DNA from 2 places in the Paenibacillus sp. SRL342 genome. Region 2 is predicted to be linked to the other one. Evidence: riboswitches for the same ligand, from Rfam matches in the RefSeq annotation. Region 2 holds a riboswitch; the other holds the start of a gene.
What was found. A riboswitch is a leader RNA that binds a small molecule or an ion and turns the genes downstream of it on or off. The one in region 2 is predicted to bind glycine.

Region 1 (3,414 bases), 2.3 Mb from region 2:
ACAAGGCTTTTTCCGCCTATGACTTTTATCATTTCCAGAATCATTTTCTAACCTATAGCTTGGTCCAATCAGGTGATTTACATCCACAATCTGCTTCAATCCACATTCAAAACCATTCTTGGAAAGCACAAAAAACCCGTGCAAGCATCAGGCTCACACAGGTCGAAACAATATGAAGCTCATATCATTTGGTTATAAAATATATGTTAATAAGTACAAGTTCGTTAAAACTATTCTTCCGTATGTTTCCGATACGCGTCTGCATTCATCAATGTAGACAATGCTGCTGTCAGATCTCCCTCAACACGAATCTCAATCATCCAGCCTTCCTCGTAAGGAGAGCTGTTCACAAGTTCAGGGGAATCCTGCAACGAATCATTAACTGCAATAATTGAACCTGTGACGGGAGAGAACAAGTCCGAAACCGTTTTGACCGATTCGATCGTTCCAATGCTATCTTCTGCTTTTACATTGGTTTCAAGGTCAGGCAGTTCCACAAACACAATGTCACCCAGCTGATGCTGTGCGAACTCGGTAATGCCAATACGTACAGTATCCTCCCCTACGGTTTGCACCCATTCATGCTCTTCACTGTACAGGAAATCACTTTTCAATTCGCTCATCGATATCCGCCTCGCTTTTCATTAAATGAGTGCATGCGTTCTTTGACCTTAACCTTTTTCCCAGAACATAGCGTATGATATTTATGAATCAAATGTCAATATACCTCACAATTTATTTACTGAACACCTCTAAATCCTGTAACCGGATTACACTCTTTCTTCATATACTGGTGAATATTAGAATAGTAAGCGCACTCTTTATAAATACACGAACAATAACATAGAAAACAGATTAAATATTCGGTTTTAAATTGTTATCTATGATATCGTTCTTGACATCGGTAGTGGATTCACGTTTTAATGAAAAGAGTAAATATGTTTATTGGACTATGTAATACCCGCGGATGAATGTAAAGGGAGAGATTACCCGTGACACCCGATTCGGGATGTACATGAGGTAACGCCGAAGGAGTAAACCACCGATAAGCGGAGGTGAATCTCTCAGGCAAAAGGACTTTTACGGGACGCAACTCTGGAGAGCATCTATTCGCCCTGTGCGGGCGTTATGATCACCCAAGGGGAAACCTGCTGCACAACGCAGCGGGGTAACTCTCAGGTACAAGGGACAGAGCCTTAGAATACAGCGTGCTACTTGGCATGCCGATTCTTTGGCCTGTCCTTTTCCTTTTTCCCAAAAAACGAAAAACAGGATGTAGAACGGCGCTGCCATAGCTGCCTTACCATACTTATGTGATGAAATTATCTAGCTGGAAATTTAAAAATACCCTGGTTCATTGATCCACGATTGTATATCCGGCCGGCTCACGGCCCATGACGAGGTGATTTGATGTCCGATTTGCTTAGAACACCACTCTTCCCACTGTATCAGCAATACGAAGGCGTACGGTGCATTGATTTTGGAGGCTGGGAGCTTCCGGTACAATTTAGCGGAATCCAGAAAGAACATGAAGCGGTACGCGAGCGCGCGGGACTGTTCGATGTATCCCATATGGGCGAATTCACGGTACAGGGTGAGCAGGCTGAAGCGTTTTTGCAACAAATGATGACCAATGATGTGACCACGCTGGTTCCCGATCAAGCCCAGTACACCCTGATGTGTTATCCAGATGGCGGTGTGGTGGATGATCTGCTCGTGTATAAGCTGGAAGATCAGCATTATATGCTTGTGGTTAACGCCTCCAACATCGACAAGGATTGGGCGTGGCTGCAAGAGCACTTGATTCCCGGCGTAAGCATGACCAACGATTCGGAGCAGACGGCGCTACTCGCCTTGCAAGGTCCACTGGCTGTAGACATTATCGGAAAAGTTACAGATACGGATGTAAGCTCGATTGAACCGTTTCGTTTTGTGCAGGATGCTGAAGTATGTGGAGTAAAATTACTGTTGTCCCGTACCGGTTATACCGGTGAAGATGGCTTTGAGCTATATGTTCCTGCAGATCAGGCCGCTGTGGTCTGGAATGGGTTAATGCAAGCCGGTGAAGGTCACGGACTTGTACCCACAGGCCTCGGTGCTCGGGATACACTGCGCTTTGAAGCAAAGCTCCCTCTGTATGGACAGGAATTGTCGGCAACTATCTCTCCACTCGAAGCTGGCGTAGGTATGTTTGTGAAGCTGAATGCCGGACCTTTTATCGGACACGAAGCCTTGTTACAGCAAAAAACTGACGGGCCCGCCCGCAAACTGGTCGGCATCGAAGTGTTGGAGCGCGGTATTCCCCGCCCCCACTATCCGATTTACGCCGAAGGCGTACAGATCGGTGAAGTGACAACAGGCACGCAATCACCTACATTGAAGCGTAATCTGGGGCTTGCCCTCATCGACAGCAAATACGCTGCGCTGGGAACCCCGCTTGAGATTGAGATTCGCGGCAAGAAATTAAAAGCCGAGGTCGTGAAGACCCCTTTTCATAAACGGACACGTACGTCGAAGACACCTACTCAAGGAGCTGATCAAGCATGAGCAAGCACCGTTACATTCCCATGACTGAGCAAGATCAGAACGCCATGCTCGCAACCATTGGTGTGGGTACGCTGGAGGATCTGTTTCAGGACATTCCGCAGGAGATTCGTTATCAGGGCGAGCTGCCCGTATCCTCCAAACTTGATGAATATGCGCTGACACGTCACATGTCCAAACAAGCCGGCGCCAACGCCAATTTCGAAACACACGCCAGCTTCCTCGGCGCTGGCATATATGATCATTATGTTCCTTCCGTCATCAATCATGTCATTTCCCGTTCCGAGTTTTACACTGCCTACACACCTTATCAGCCTGAGATCAGCCAAGGTGAACTACAGGCCATTTTCGAATTTCAATCCTACATCTGTGAATTAACCGGTATGGCTGTAGCCAATGCCAGCATGTATGACGGCGCAACAGCTTTTGCGGAAGCCGGTAATCTCGCCGCAGCAGCAACTCGTCGCAAACAGCTCATCGTATCCCGTACCGTTCATCCGGAAGCCCGTCAGGTATTGCAGGCATATGCGCACGGACTCCGTCTGGAGATTGTCGAGATTGGTTATAAGGATGGCGTCACTGATTGGGATGCCCTGCAAGCAGCCATATCCGACGATACCGCTGCTGTCATGATCCAGAGTCCAAACTTCTTTGGTGCCGTGGAAAATGTAAAGCAGGCTGCCGATCTGGTGCATGCGCACAAGGGCCTGCTCGTTGTAAGTGCCAACCCGCTATCGCTGGGTCTGCTGGAAGCCCCAGGCAAGCTGGGTGCCGACATCGTTGTAGGTGATGCGCAGCCCCTCGGCATCGCCGCTTCACTCGGCGGTCCGACATGCGGATATTTCGCCGTGTCCCAGCCTCATATGCGCC
Region 2 (3,414 bases):
GCAAAGTAAGGAGGAACGAATTCTGGTTCTGTTCAATCGATCAGAAGAGACGGCTATTGTCGAGCTGGAGGCCGGTGACGAGGAATGGACCGAGTTATTCGGCGGAAACCATCGTACCGCCAAGGAAGATGGCGTACTCTCCATTGAACTGCCCGCGTATGGATATGCCGTATTAAGTACGGCTGTGAGCCAGGACTAGAGTTATAATACACATACGTCTGAGCCACATCTAAGTAGCCTATCTTCGCTTCATCTGCAGCATAAAACAAGCGTCCTGCATAACCCGGATTCGGGTTCGCGGACGCTTGTTTTTGTATTTTTGTATTCGCCGTTATACATAATAATGTCACTGATTTATATATAGGTGGTCCCGGTTCAGCTTAAACCTGAGTATCCTTGTCCACTTGAGCATTGTCCGCCCCACTTGTAGTTGTGTCAGAATCTGCTGGCTTCGACTCCGGCTCAGGCTCTGCACGCTTTGCCTTTGGTTTAGCCAGCTTTTGCATCATTTTGCGGCCGGTTGGCGTCTGGGCCAACCCGCCCTGGGCTGTCTCCCGATGGCGGCTCGGCATCGCACTGCCTACTTCCAGCATAACGTCGATGACTTCATCTGATGGAATAGCACTACGCACTCCGGCCAGGGCCATGTCAGCCGCAGCCAGCGCCGTGACTGCACCCAGTCCATTACGGACGATGCACGGGATTTCAACAAGGCCTGCGACCGGATCGCAGATAAGGCCCAGTGTATTTTTTAACGCCAAACCAACGGCATGAACGACCTGTTCCGGTGTACCTCCACGCAGTTCAACCATGGCACCCGCAGCCATGCCGATAGCGGAACCCACTTCCGCCTGGCAGCCACCTTGGGCCCCGGAGATAAATGAATTGTTGGCAATAACATAACCAATTGCTCCCGCACAGAACAACCCGTTCACCAAATGTTCATCCGTCCAGCCAAATCGCTCCTGTGAACTGATAAACACACCCGGGATAATACCACAGGAACCGGCTGTTGGTGTTGCCACAATCCGGCCCATGGAGGCATTCACTTCAGATACACACAGGGCATACGCCATGGCAAGTGCGGAAGCATCTCCTGAACAAGTCTCACCCTTGCGAATGTACTCGGCCATTTTTTTACCGTCTCCACCCGTTAACCCACTGCGTGATGTAGTATCTTCCGTTAACCCTTTGCGTACCGCTTCCTTCATCACCTGATAATATTCAGACATCTGCTTCACAACATCCGCTTCCGGTGTATTGGTCTCCTGAACCTGCTCCTCGATCATCAGCTGAGCGATGGTTTTGGATTCTGCTGTACAGATCGTATTCAGTTCGTGCAAATGTTTAAACCGCATCCGAATCAACTCCTCTCTTCAAATCGATAACACGAATGTCCAGCACATGGTCGAGCTCCTTTAGACGCTTGAGCATATCAGGATTAGGCACACCATCCATTTCCATCGCGGTGAGTGCTTCGCCATCACGGGCTTTCCGGTCCACCTGCATATACCCGATGTTAACCCCGGATGAACTGATCGTGGACGTCACTGACGCGAGTACGCCCGCTTTATCCGCATGCCGCAGAACCAGTGTTGGGAACTCACCACTAATCTGAACACGAAAATCATTCATCGAATGCACTGATACACTGCCACCACCAATGGATGCACCGATTAAGGAGCAGGCACGTTCTCCATGCCACAACTCAATTTTGACCGTATTTGGATGAGGAGCAGGCAGGCCACTTGTATAAAACTCAACCTCCATGCCCGCTTCCTCTGCGTATCGCTCCGCATCCGGGATACGCGGATCGTCTGTGACATAGTCCAGCAGACCGCCGATCAGTGCCAGGTCTGTTCCGTGCCCCTGATACGTATCAGCGAATGAACCGTATAACGTCAACCGGGCACGATCTGGCGTACATCCCAGCCACTGACGAGCAATTCTTCCTAACCTTGCTGCACCAGCTGTATGTGAACTTGAAGGCCCCGTCATCGACGGACCAATAATTGAGAAAACATCTTTAAATCGCACCTTGTAACCCTCCATTATTAATCATGATTCAATTTTGTAAAATGTATTCGTCATTTCGATCCAGGAGTTCCATCCACAATGACCCTTATTTAGGGTATGATGACATCAAAAAAGGACAGAAGAAGGCCTTAGGCCCTCTCTCTGTCCTCGATACCTGAGAGTTTCACGATCAGTAGTGTCTCACGACAAGGTGCACTGCCTGCAATTACAGACAAAGTCACCGGGCAGACTGATCATATACCCCTTGGGTGGCGCAGTTCGCGCACTCTCCAGAGTTGCGTCCAACGATGGTACATTTACCTGAGAGATTAACGACTGCATCGGGTGCGCAGCAGCTTGCTCCTTCGGTGCCTGGACACTAGCCATTGTGCTCAGCTAACCCAGATCTCTCCCGCTCGTTATCATCCGCTGTATTATTTTAATTCGATTCGAATGGGTATATATCTAAATTTTTGATCAAGTATACCCATAGAGTAATGCACAATATCATATATGTCAACAAAAGTGACGTGTAATTATCATAAGTTCGATGTCTATTTTAGCTGAAGCGAATAGCATTAATATTTCTCACTTCCGCTGAGGCACTAGTGACGCTTGTAGTGGTTGTAAATTGGATGCTTATCGTGTATGCGTTAGTCGTTGTAGCCGGGGCAGTATCCACGTAAGTGTTGGAGGAAAGAAACCTTAATGTGCCGGAAGCATTCCCTGTTCTGGAGATCTGCAATTGATTAATCAACACTCCGTTTCGCCTCAGATTAATGTTATACGCAACGTTCCAGTTCGAACCTACAACTACAGCCACTTGCGTACTATTATCTATTTTCACCCGTTGGCCTGCTACTACAGGTACATTAAGTGTCTGAATCGTCGTTTCAGCTACTAATGAAAGACCCAACGCCGCGGTCTGGCTATCAGCAAACAAGGAAGAGTCTGCCGGAGCCGAAGCTGCAGTTGATCCCGTAGCACCCGTTGCTCCTGTCGCACCAGTTACCCCAGTAGCTCCAGTCGTTCCCGTAGCACCTGTGGCACCTGTAGCACCAGTAGCTCCGGTCGCTCCTGTTACTCCCGTTGCGCCTGTAACACCAGTCACTCCTGTTGTTCCTGTCAATCCGGTTGCACCTGTAACACCAGTGACCCCTGTCGTTCCCGTCAGTCCTGTCGCTCCTGTAACACCAGTGACCCCTGTCGTTCCCGTCAGTCCTGTCGCTCCTGTAACACCAGTGACCCCTGTCGTTCCCGTCAGTCCTGTCGCTCCCGTAGCGCCTGTGACGCCTGTCGCACCTGTATCTCCAGTAATTCCGGTGGCTCCGGTCGCTCCCGTGACACCTGTCGCGCCTGTATCTCCAGTAATTCCGGTGGCTCCTGTCACGCCTGTTG

Region 1: it holds a riboswitch for glycine, as region 2 does, so the genes downstream of both, gcvT (glycine cleavage system aminomethyltransferase GcvT) here and sdaAB (L-serine ammonia-lyase, iron-sulfur-dependent subunit beta) in region 2, are expected to answer to the same signal.

Annotation. Positions count from the first base shown of each region.
Region 1 is NZ_OZ481790.1:5,477,807-5,481,220, forward strand. Features, by position in the region: gene gcvH (glycine cleavage system protein GcvH) at 231-623, opposite strand; glycine riboswitch at 968-1,090, shown strand; glycine riboswitch at 1,094-1,194, shown strand; gene gcvT (glycine cleavage system aminomethyltransferase GcvT) at 1,411-2,547, shown strand; gene gcvPA (aminomethyl-transferring glycine dehydrogenase subunit GcvPA) at 2,544-3,414, shown strand, end outside.
Region 2 is NZ_OZ481790.1:531,486-534,899, reverse strand. Features, by position in the region: gene AC4E8D_RS02570 (alpha-glycosidase) at 1-199, shown strand, start outside; gene sdaAA (L-serine ammonia-lyase, iron-sulfur-dependent, subunit alpha) at 381-1,358, opposite strand; gene sdaAB (L-serine ammonia-lyase, iron-sulfur-dependent subunit beta) at 1,348-2,037, opposite strand; glycine riboswitch at 2,177-2,312, opposite strand; glycine riboswitch at 2,317-2,441, opposite strand; gene AC4E8D_RS02555 (beta strand repeat-containing protein) at 2,576-3,414, opposite strand, start outside.